One region of the Variovorax sp. VaC1 genome, then DNA from elsewhere that is predicted to be linked to it. Evidence: predicted binding sites of a transcription regulator. Region 1 holds the regulator's gene; the other holds the start of a gene.
The links. The regulator HrcA, encoded in region 1, represses chaperone genes, less so after heat shock. The targets are predictions, from matches to a motif close to TTAGCACTCNNNNNNNNNGAGTGCTAA.
Positions count from the first base shown of each region.

Region 1 (5,002 bases):
GAGGTAGTCGCCGTTTTCAGAGCGGTCCCCGTTCTTGGCCGCCCAGTGAACCGCCTCGACCACTTTCGGGCGTTCTTCATCCATCAACTGCAGCAATTCGTCGCGCAGTCGCGCGTAACCGTCTGGCGTGATGTAGTTCTTGCTGCCTGCGGGCAACGCGGGCACGGCACCGCCGGAGCCGTCGTCGTCATCTCCGTCGGTGTCGGTTTCCTTGGTGAATGCCTTGCTCAACGCAGAACCCTCCTCCAAATGAAAAAAGCCCGCAACTTTCGTTGCGGGCTTTCCTTGTAGTGGTGCGGCTGGCAGGAATTGAACCCACGACCCCTTGGTTCGTAGCCAAGTACTCTATCCAACTGAGCTACAGCCGCACAGCTTGCAATTATAGCCTGTTTTTTCTACCCTTTCGGATTTGCGTGATCCGGGGCGAAAAAGCGCCTTGGCAGCAGACTCCGCTGCCGCAGCGCCACGTGCCTCGCGCAACACGCCCGATTTCCCTGTATCGGCACCGCATTCAAGCCGTGCGCCACACAAGATCCGAGCGTACTGATCGGTAGCGAGGAGGCACATGGAGCCGCCATGAAAGTCAACGCGTTCGATGAAAGATTGGAACACCGCCACATCCTGCCTTACGACCCCGCGTACGCCCGCGTGTTCGCGCAAGTGCAGCGGTACGTTCACGAAAATCTCGAGAGCGTGGAGCTCGTTCACATCGGGAGCACCGCCATTCATGGGCTGCGGGGCAAGCCCATGGTTGACATTGCCGCCATCACGGGCGAACAGAACCTGCGCGCAACGCAAACGGAATTCGAGAGACTTGGATTTCACCGACGTGCCGTCTGGGTCGACAGGGATGAGAAGCCCTATGTCTGCGGCTGCGTTCAACACAACGGACGCAACTACAACATCAATATCCACATCTGCCATCACGGCGATCCGGTCCACAAGGACTCGCTGGCGTTCATGGACATCCTCCAGCGACGCCCAGACCTGCGCAGGAGGTACGAGGAAGCCAAGGACCGCGCGCACATGATCGACCCGGTCAATCCGGAGGTCTACAACCGGGAAAAAGAGGCCGTGATCAAGGAGATACACGCGCAGATTGGACTGAGCTGACGGAGCGAAAGCGCAGGGGCCGCCCCACAGGGCAGACCGTCGCCTCGTGCATACGAGCACCTCGAAGTCGACGATGGCTGTGGCCCTCGAGCCCCCGGCCCGACGCCCGCAAGATGCCAAAAGGCGAGCCCAAAAGAAAAAGGACCAGAAGGCATCAACCTTCTGGTCCATTCGAGAGTGGTGCGGCTGGCAGGAATTGAACCCACGACCCCTTGGTTCGTAGCCAAGTACTCTATCCAACTGAGCTACAGCCGCGAAGCCTTCGATTATAGCCTGCTTGTCAGCGTGAATCTGCCATCACCCCGAGAACTCCGATTGACCCTGCCGTATTCGGCCCGACCAACTGCGTCAATCCCGATCGATTGATGCCCAAGCTGCAGCGCAGCAAAAAGCCCACTACCAATCTTGGTAGCGGGCTTTCTCTATAGGGACATGGTAGGCCGTGATGGGCTTGAACCATCGACCAACGGATTATGAGTCCGCTGCTCTAACCAACTGAGCTAACGGCCCACGCGGGCACGATTCTATTCGTGCCGCACCACCCGCTCGCTTACTTGCGATGGCTCAGCGCATTGCCGATCAGCCGCGATGTGATGTCGACGATCTGAATCATGCGCTCGTAAGGCATCCGCGTCGGCCCGATCACCCCGAGGGTGCCGACCACCTGCCCATCGACCTCGTAGTTGGCACTGACGATGGAAAGTTCTTCGAACGGCACCACCTGGCTCTCGCCACCAATGAAGATGCGCACGCCTTCGGCCTTGCTCGACACATCGAGCAGGCGCATGAGCTGCGCCTTCTGCTCGAAGAGCTCGAAAGCACGGCGCAACTGCCCCATGTCGCTGGAAAAATCGCTCACCGAGAGCAGGTTGCGCTCGCCGGAAATCACGACGTCGTCTTCCTGCGCCTCCGTCAAAACCTCGGAACTGACCTGCACCGCCGCCTGCATGAGCGCAGCGATCTCGCCGCGCAGCTTCTCGACCTCGGACTGCAGCCGGTCGCGCACCTGCTCGATGGTCAGGCCCGCATAGTGGGCATTGATGTAGTTCGAAGCCTCGACGAGCTGTGACTGCGAATAGTCGGCCTCCGGGAAGATCACCCGGTTCTGCACGTCGCCGTCAGGCGAGACGATGATCACCAGCAGCCGGTTTTCCGACAACCGCAAAAATTCGATCTGCTTGAACACCGATGCGCGCCGCGGCGCCATCACCACACCCACGAACTGCGAGAGGTTCGACAGCAGATGCGCCGCATTGGCAATCACCTTCTGCGGCTGGTCGGGCGCCAGGCTCGGCGCGCTCATCTGCTCGCGCTCCGCGGTCAGCATGGTGTCGACAAAAAGGCGGTAGCCGCGATGCGTCGGGATGCGGCCCGCCGAGGTGTGCGGGCTGGCGATCAGCCCCAGCGCCTCGAGGTCCGACATGACGTTGCGGATGGTCGCCGGCGACAGGTCCAGCCCCGACGAACGCGACAACGTGCGCGATCCGACGGGCTGCCCGTCGGCGATGTAGCGCTCGACGAGCGTCTTGAGCAGCAACTTGGCACGGTCGTCCAGCATTGCAAGATTTTAGTGTTGTAATTTGTGAGATATGACCTCTCGCTTCCGTCACGTCGCCCTGATCGGCAAATACCAGGCTTCCGGCGCCCGCGCGCAGGCGGATGCGCGCGACGGCGTGATGGAGAGCATCGGCGCCTTCCTCGAATCGCAGGGTTGCAAGGTATTCGTCGAGCGCTCGACCTGCGAGGAAGAAGCCGATGACGGCGCCCCGGCCCATCCCCGCTACGAAGCCCTGTCGGTCGAGGAAATCGGCCAGCGCTGCGACCTCGGCCTGGTGGTCGGCGGCGACGGCACCATGCTCGGCATCGGCCGGCAGCTCGCCAGCTACGGCATCCCGCTGATCGGCATCAACCGCGGCCGGCTCGGCTTCATCACCGACATTCCGCTCGACAACTACCAGGCCACGCTGATCCCGATGCTGGCCGGCGAGTACGAGGAAGACCATCGCAGCCTGATGCACGCCCAGGTCATGCGCGATGGCGTCTCGGTGTTCGACGCCCTCGCCATGAATGACGTGGTGGTCAATCGCGGCGCCACCTCCGGCATGGTCGAGCTGCGCGTTTCGGTGGGCCGCCACTTCGTGGCCAACCAGCGCGCCGACGGCCTGATCATCGCCACACCCACGGGCTCGACCGCTTATGCGCTGTCCGCCGGCGGGCCCTTGCTTCATCCGGCGGTGCCCGGCTGGGTGCTGGTGCCGATCGCGCCGCACACGCTGTCGAACCGCCCGGTGCTGCTGCCCGACGCCGACGAGATCGTGATCGAGCTGGTGGGCGGGCGCGACGCCAGCGCCAATTTCGACATGCAATCGCTGGCTTCGCTCGTGATCGGCGACCGCGTGGTGGTGCGCCGCTCCGATTTCCGCGTGCGCTTCCTGCATCCGCGCGGCTGGAGCTATTTCGACACGCTGCGCAAGAAACTTCATTGGAACGAAGGGGGCTCCTGACATGGCGCTGCGACGCATCGCACTGCGCGACTTCGTGATCGTGCGATCACTCGAACTCGACCTGTCCACCGGCTTCACGGTATTGACCGGTGAAACCGGTGCCGGCAAATCCATCCTGATCGACGCGCTGCAGCTGGCGCTCGGCAACCGCGCCGACGCAGGCGCGGTGCGCGAAGGGGCCGAACGGCTCGACGTGAGCGCCGAATTCGACGCCGACCCTGCCCTTGCCGCCTGGCTCGACGAAGGCGGCTTCGAAGCCGGCGACGCCCTGCTGCTGCGCCGCACGGTCGACCTGCAGGGCCGCAGCCGCGGCTGGATCAATGGCAGCCCCGCCACTGCCACCCAACTGCGCGAGCTGGGCGACAGACTGCTCGACATTCACGGCCAACACGCCTGGCAGAGCCTGACGCGGCCCGAGGCCGTGCGCGGCCTGCTCGACGCCTACGCGGGTGTGCGCACCGATGCGCTCGATGCCGCCTGGCAAGCCTGGCGACAAGCGCTATCCGCCCTGGAGCACACACGCTCGGCACAAGACTCTCTGCAGCGCGAACGCGAGCGGCTTCAATGGCAGATCGCCGAAGTCGCAAAGCTCGCGCCAGGCGTCGACGAGTGGGAAGAGCTGTCGACCAACCATTCGCGCATCTCGAACGCGCAAGCGCTCATCGACGCAGCGCAGGGTGCCAGCCAGGCGCTGGAAGACGACGACAACGGCGCGCTGTCTGCGCTCTCACGCGCGGCCACGCTGCTGCAGAACTGCGAACACATCGAACCCGAATTTCGAACACTGGGCGAGGTGCTCGCCTCTTGCGTGGCGCAGGCCTCGGACGCGGCCCATTCGCTGCATGGCTACCTGCGCAACGCCGAAGCCGACCCACAAAGCCTGGCCGAACTGGACGAGCGCATGGGCCTGTGGATGTCGCTTGCGCGCCGCTACAAGCGCACGCCCGCCGATCTGCCGGCGCTGCTGGCTGGCTGGCAGGCCGAGCTACAGGCCCTCGACGCGCAGAGTGACCTCGAAGGCCTGGAGCGCGCCGAGCAGAACGCGCAGCAGGCCTACATGAAAGAAGCCAAGGCGCTCGGCAAGGCCCGCAAGCAAGCCGCCCCGCGTCTCGGCCAGGCCGTCACGGACGCGATGCAGGGCCTTGGCATGCAGGGCGGGCGCTTCGAGGTCGAGCTGCAGCCGCTGGCACAGCCCGGCCGCGCCGGCCTGGAAGACGTGGCCTTCCTCGTGGCCGGCCACACCGGCAGCACGCCGCGCGCCATCGGCAAGGTGGCATCGGGCGGCGAGCTTTCGCGCATCGCACTGGCCATCGCGGTGACGACCAGCCAGCTCGGCGCCGCGCAGACACTGATCTTCGACGAGGTCGATGCCGGCGTCGGCGGGG
Region 1 covers NZ_JBIGLT010000002.1:686,646-691,647, forward strand. Annotated here, with positions in the region: gene greB (transcription elongation factor GreB) at 1-231, opposite strand, end outside; tRNA gene ACGLHS_RS10160 (tRNA-Arg) at 292-368, opposite strand; gene ACGLHS_RS10165 (GrpB family protein) at 577-1,113, shown strand; tRNA gene ACGLHS_RS10170 (tRNA-Arg) at 1,292-1,368, opposite strand; tRNA gene ACGLHS_RS10175 (tRNA-Ile) at 1,547-1,623, opposite strand; gene hrcA (heat-inducible transcriptional repressor HrcA) at 1,664-2,671, opposite strand; gene ACGLHS_RS10185 (NAD kinase) at 2,703-3,617, shown strand; gene recN (DNA repair protein RecN) at 3,619-5,002, shown strand, end outside.

Region 2 (5,002 bases), on a different contig from region 1:
ACGCGAGCCTTCTTTTCCTTCATTTCGACTTCGGTGGCAGCGCCAACCTTGATCACTGCAACGCCGCCGGCCAGCTTGGCCACGCGCTCTTGCAGCTTTTCACGGTCGTAGTCGCTGGTCGCTTCTTCGATCTGAACGCGAACTTGCTTCACGCGGGCTTCGATGTCACCAGCAGCGCCAGCGCCGTCGATGATGATCGTGTTTTCCTTGCCCACTTCGATGCGCTTGGCTTGGCCCAGGTCGGCCAGCGTCACCTTTTCGAGCGTCAAGCCCACTTCTTCAGCGATGACCTTGCCGCCCGTCAGGATGGCGATGTCTTCCAGCATGGCCTTGCGGCGGTCGCCGAAGCCAGGCGCCTTGACGGCCACAACCTTCAGGATGCCGCGGATCGTGTTCACGACCAGCGTAGCCAGGGCTTCGCCTTCGACTTCTTCGGCAATGATCAGCAGCGGACGGCCAGCCTTGGCGACTTGCTCCAGCACGGGCAGCAGGTCACGGATGTTGCTGATCTTCTTGTCGAACAGCAGCACGAACGGGTTGTCGAGCAGCGCCGATTGCTTCTCGGGGTTGTTGATGAAGTAGGGCGACAGGTAGCCGCGGTCGAACTGCATACCTTCGACGACGTCGAGTTCGCTGTCCAGCGACTTGCCGTCTTCCACGGTGATCACGCCTTCCTTGCCGACCTTGTCCATCGCGTCAGCGATGAGCTTGCCGATGGTTTCGTCGCTGTTGGCCGAGATCGAGCCGACTTGAGCGATTTCCTTGGAGGTGGTGGTGGGCTTCGAAGCCTTCTTCAGCTCGGCGACCAGGGCCGTCACGGCCTTGTCGATGCCGCGCTTCAGGTCCATCGGGTTCATGCCGGCAGCCACCAGCTTGAAACCTTCGCGAACGATGGCTTGGGCCAGCACGGTCGCGGTGGTGGTGCCGTCACCAGCGTTGTCGCTGGTCTTGGAGGCCACTTCCTTCACGAGCTGGGCGCCCATGTTCTGCAGCTTGTCCTTGAGTTCGATTTCCTTGGCGACCGACACACCGTCCTTGGTCACGGTGGGGGCGCCGAACGAGCGTTCGAGCACCACGTTGCGGCCCTTGGGGCCCAGGGTCACTTTGACTGCGTTGGCCAGGATGTTGACACCCTCGACCATGCGTGCGCGGGCTTCTCCGCCGAAGACTACGTCTTTTGCTGCCATGATGAATTAACTCCGAATGGATTGGATTTGGATGGAATCGAAAGAGAGGAGAAGGCTTACTTCTCGACGACTGCGAACAGGTCGTCTTCCTTCATCACGAGCAGTTCGTCGCCGCCGACCTTGACGGTCTGGCCGCTGTACTTGCCGAACAGGACGCGGTCGCCGACCTTGACGGTCAGTGCGGCCAGTTCGCCCTTGTCGTTGCGCTTGCCCGGGCCCACGGCCAGGACTTCACCCTGATCGGGCTTTTCAGCGGCTGCGTCGGGGATGACGATGCCGGAGGCGGTCTTGGTTTCGCTGTCAACACGCTTGACGATCACGCGATCGGCCAAAGGACGAAGTTTCATTGCATCTCCTGGATATGGATAAGAAACGGGTTTGTGGTCGGGCGCCAGGGGAAGCCGGCGGCCCATCGACTGGAAGCGAGGGCTGTTAGCACTCATCAGCAGCGAGTGCTAATCATAAGGGCAATCGATGACCTTTCAAGGGCAGGGCTTGGTCCGGAGGTGCGGAACGCCGGTGGAGATTAGTGCACACGCCATTTAACCTTCGTGTGAATTTTTATCCGGGTAAAAAGAGGGTAAGAGGTATGGTGAAGCTCTGTCAACGAGGATGCCAACCGATGGTTGCCGACCTTTACGGTGTGAACTCCAAAAAGCCTGCCCCCTAGCTTAGCTAGGTGGCGTAATTGTTGCCCTGGGCGGAAATCCAGGGTGTTTCCGCACTCATGCGCAACACATTCGGCCCGGCACCTCTGCTGCTCTCACCGGGTTGTCCGCATATTTGCTTCCCTCGCAGCACGGCAGAATGTCTGTATCACGGTGTTGCAAAGGCGTCGCAAATGTTTGATTTTTCCTCGCTTGCAAAGGCCCCGCAGTCCGATCTGCCTGCTTCTTTGGCCGAGCTTTTTGGCCAGCTCGACCGAAAGGCTACGCACACCAGCCTCCGGCCAGCCCAAGCCGCTGCAGCCCAAGCGATCGACCTCCAGATCGATCAACATGACATCGTCATGAAGCTCAGCACCGGCTCGGGGAAGACGGTCCTAGGTCTGCTCTACGCCGAGCGGATGAGGCGTCGCTACAAAGGCGAGCCTGTCGTGTATTTGTGCCCCACCACGCAACTTGTTGATCAAGTAGTCGCCGCAGGGAAAGTTATCGGCGTCCCAGTATCGACCTTTGGTAAGGATGGTTTGCCTTATGAAGCATTGGGAGGCGAGGCCGTCCTCGCTTGCACATACGACAAATTATTTACTGCAAGAACAGTTTTTGAATCCCGTTCGATCAGACCATCGACATTTGTTCTTGATGATTGCCACGCTGGCATCGAGCGCGTCAAGCAAAGCTACACCGCAACTATTCCAGTCGAGTGTTACAGCCAAGTCCGCGCTCTTCTAAAGCCGCTTTGCGAGGGATCGGACGCCGCAACTTGGCGAGGCATCGAGCGCGATGAGCAAGGGTCGACTTATGAGGTTCCCTACTGGATTTGGAATGCAGTACACAAGGAGATTTGTGCAATTTTCGAGGAGCACAAAGACAGCCTAGAACTTAAATTTAATTGGGGCAACATCAGTCGTTATGCAGAATTGGCACGTTTCTGCATCTCTGGCATCGCGGCTGAGATATCGCTCTCTGTTCCGCCGGTAGAAGAAAACTCAGCATATCAAAATGCAAAACATCGCTTGTTTATGTCGGCAAGCGTTAAAGATGGTTCTGCATTGATTGGTGTGCTTGCATGCGATTCTGCTGCATTTTCCAGAGTTATTGAGCCGGCGGAGGACGAAGGGGCAGGCGAAAGAATGATGCTGCCTACTTCATTAATCAACAATCAAGCGACCAAGCAAGAAGTCGCGTCAATATGCGGAGTTCTTTCAAAGCAAGCTAACGTTGTGGTTCTGACTAGCTCGGCGGCACAGGCAAAAACTTGGCAAGAGGCAGGTGCGGTACTGTCTCAGGGGAAAGATGTTGACGCTGCGATTGATCGATTGCGACAGACCAATAAAAACTACGCTGTCTTCGCCCAGCGGTTCGACGGTGTCGACCTTGCTGACGATGCCTGCCGAGTCCTCGTGTTGGATGGCATTCCCAGCGGCGACCGGGTTTGCGATCACATTGATTCCTATCGGCAAAAAGATTCTCCGGGTTACGAAGTTCGTACCGTGAATCGTTTCGAGCAGGCTTTAGGCCGTGCTGTACGATCCAGCGCCGATTACGCGGCGGTGCTGCTTGTCGGCACCGACATTGCAGCGTTCATAGGGAAGAAGACTGTCTCGGACTTGCTTGAGGCTAGAACGCGCGTCCAAGTTGAGCTTGGAAAAGAGCTCGCCAAACAAACTGGCGACGGGAAGCCAATCGCGGTTGTAGTTAACGAAATGGCGCAGGCCCTGCTGCATCGTAATGAAGGTTGGAAGGATGCGCACCGGGTGCGCGTGAAAGCGGTTCCTCGCGTACCTCGCCCTGCAGGCCTCACAGCGTTCGAAGAAGCTGCAGTTGCATCGCGAGCGGCCTGGGAAGACGCGAAGGCGAGGAACTTCCAAAGTGCCGTTGCAACGCTAAGAGAAGCTTCAAACATCGGTGGACTTCACAAAATTCAAAAAGCAGAAATCATCTATGTGGTTTCAAGCTATTTGCATCAGTTCGATCCAGGCGCGGCTGCCGATGCATATCGAGCGGTTTTCGCCATGAACACACATTTCCCTCGCCCCGAAAAAGTTGCCGATAAGAAGTTTGTGAAAATGACCGAGCAGGCTGTCGCGGTTCGAAATTTCTTCAGTACTTTTAATGCTCCAAATGCAGCAATCGCTCGGCTTGATGAGATAAAAGCAAAACTGGTCTATGCCAATTCTGCAGAAGTAGTGGAGCAGGGGCTTCTCGAATTAGGAATGGCACTCGGTGCAGCCGCAAGCCGACCAGAAAAGGAAACTGGGCGTGGACCGGACGTTCTTTGGTTATTCGACGGCTGCGCAGCATGCATAGAGGCCAAGAATGAGAAAGCCGCGCCGATACATAAAACGGATGCAGCGCAGCTTTCGCTTAGTATGGAGTGGTGTCGTGAGCAAGTTGATCTAGTTGGTGGTGCTGCGAGCGGCATCTTTGCAACCAACGTAACCCAGGTCGACAGACCGGAGGACATTTCCTTCGGGCCACGACTGATAAATCAAGATCTGCTCATGCAGTTTGTCGAGCGCTTGCGGCAACTGGTTCTCAGTTTGACTTTTGATGGCCCTCTTTTCACTGACCCGCCCGCCGTTGGCAAAAAACTGGCCGAACTTGCATTGACTGGAAAACAGATTCTTAGCGCGCTCCCGATTATGAAAGGCTAACGGACGACTAGAAGTTTCGTCGCTAAAGATCGCCTTCTCTGGCCCGAGCTTTCTTGCTATTTCTGAAAGTGTAGGTCGTGTTGAATACCCTTCAGCGCATTCTCATTCTGTGCAAGACCTACCCGTCGCCAAGTTCCAAGTACGCCGAGACATCGTGCGTCGCTGGGATGACCGAGGACGGCAAGTTCGTCCGCCTTTATCCGGTGCCGTTCCGACTAGTTTCGGACGATCAGCAGTTCCGCAAATGGCAGTGGATTGAAGCGCGGGTCGAGAAGGCGAACAACGACCATCGTCCCGAAAGTCATCGTCTGTTCGTTGACACGATCCAGTGCGATGCCGGGCCTCTCAGAGCGGGGAAGGAAGGCTGGCCGCGGCGCATGCAACTGCTGTCCCAACTTCCTGTATTCGACGACTTCGCCGCCGTCCAGGCCGCTAGAGTGGCTGACGGTACGTCACTCGCCTTGCTGCGGCCATCGCGCATCGTCGGTCTCGACAT
Region 2 covers NZ_JBIGLT010000004.1:25,773-30,774, reverse strand. Annotated here, with positions in the region: gene groL (chaperonin GroEL) at 1-1,187, opposite strand, end outside; gene ACGLHS_RS17035 (co-chaperone GroES) at 1,244-1,534, opposite strand; gene ACGLHS_RS17030 (DEAD/DEAH box helicase) at 2,029-4,506, shown strand; gene ACGLHS_RS17025 (hypothetical protein) at 4,584-5,002, shown strand, end outside.
Region 2: the regulator HrcA is predicted to act here: its motif matches at 1,620-1,646, upstream of ACGLHS_RS17035 (co-chaperone GroES).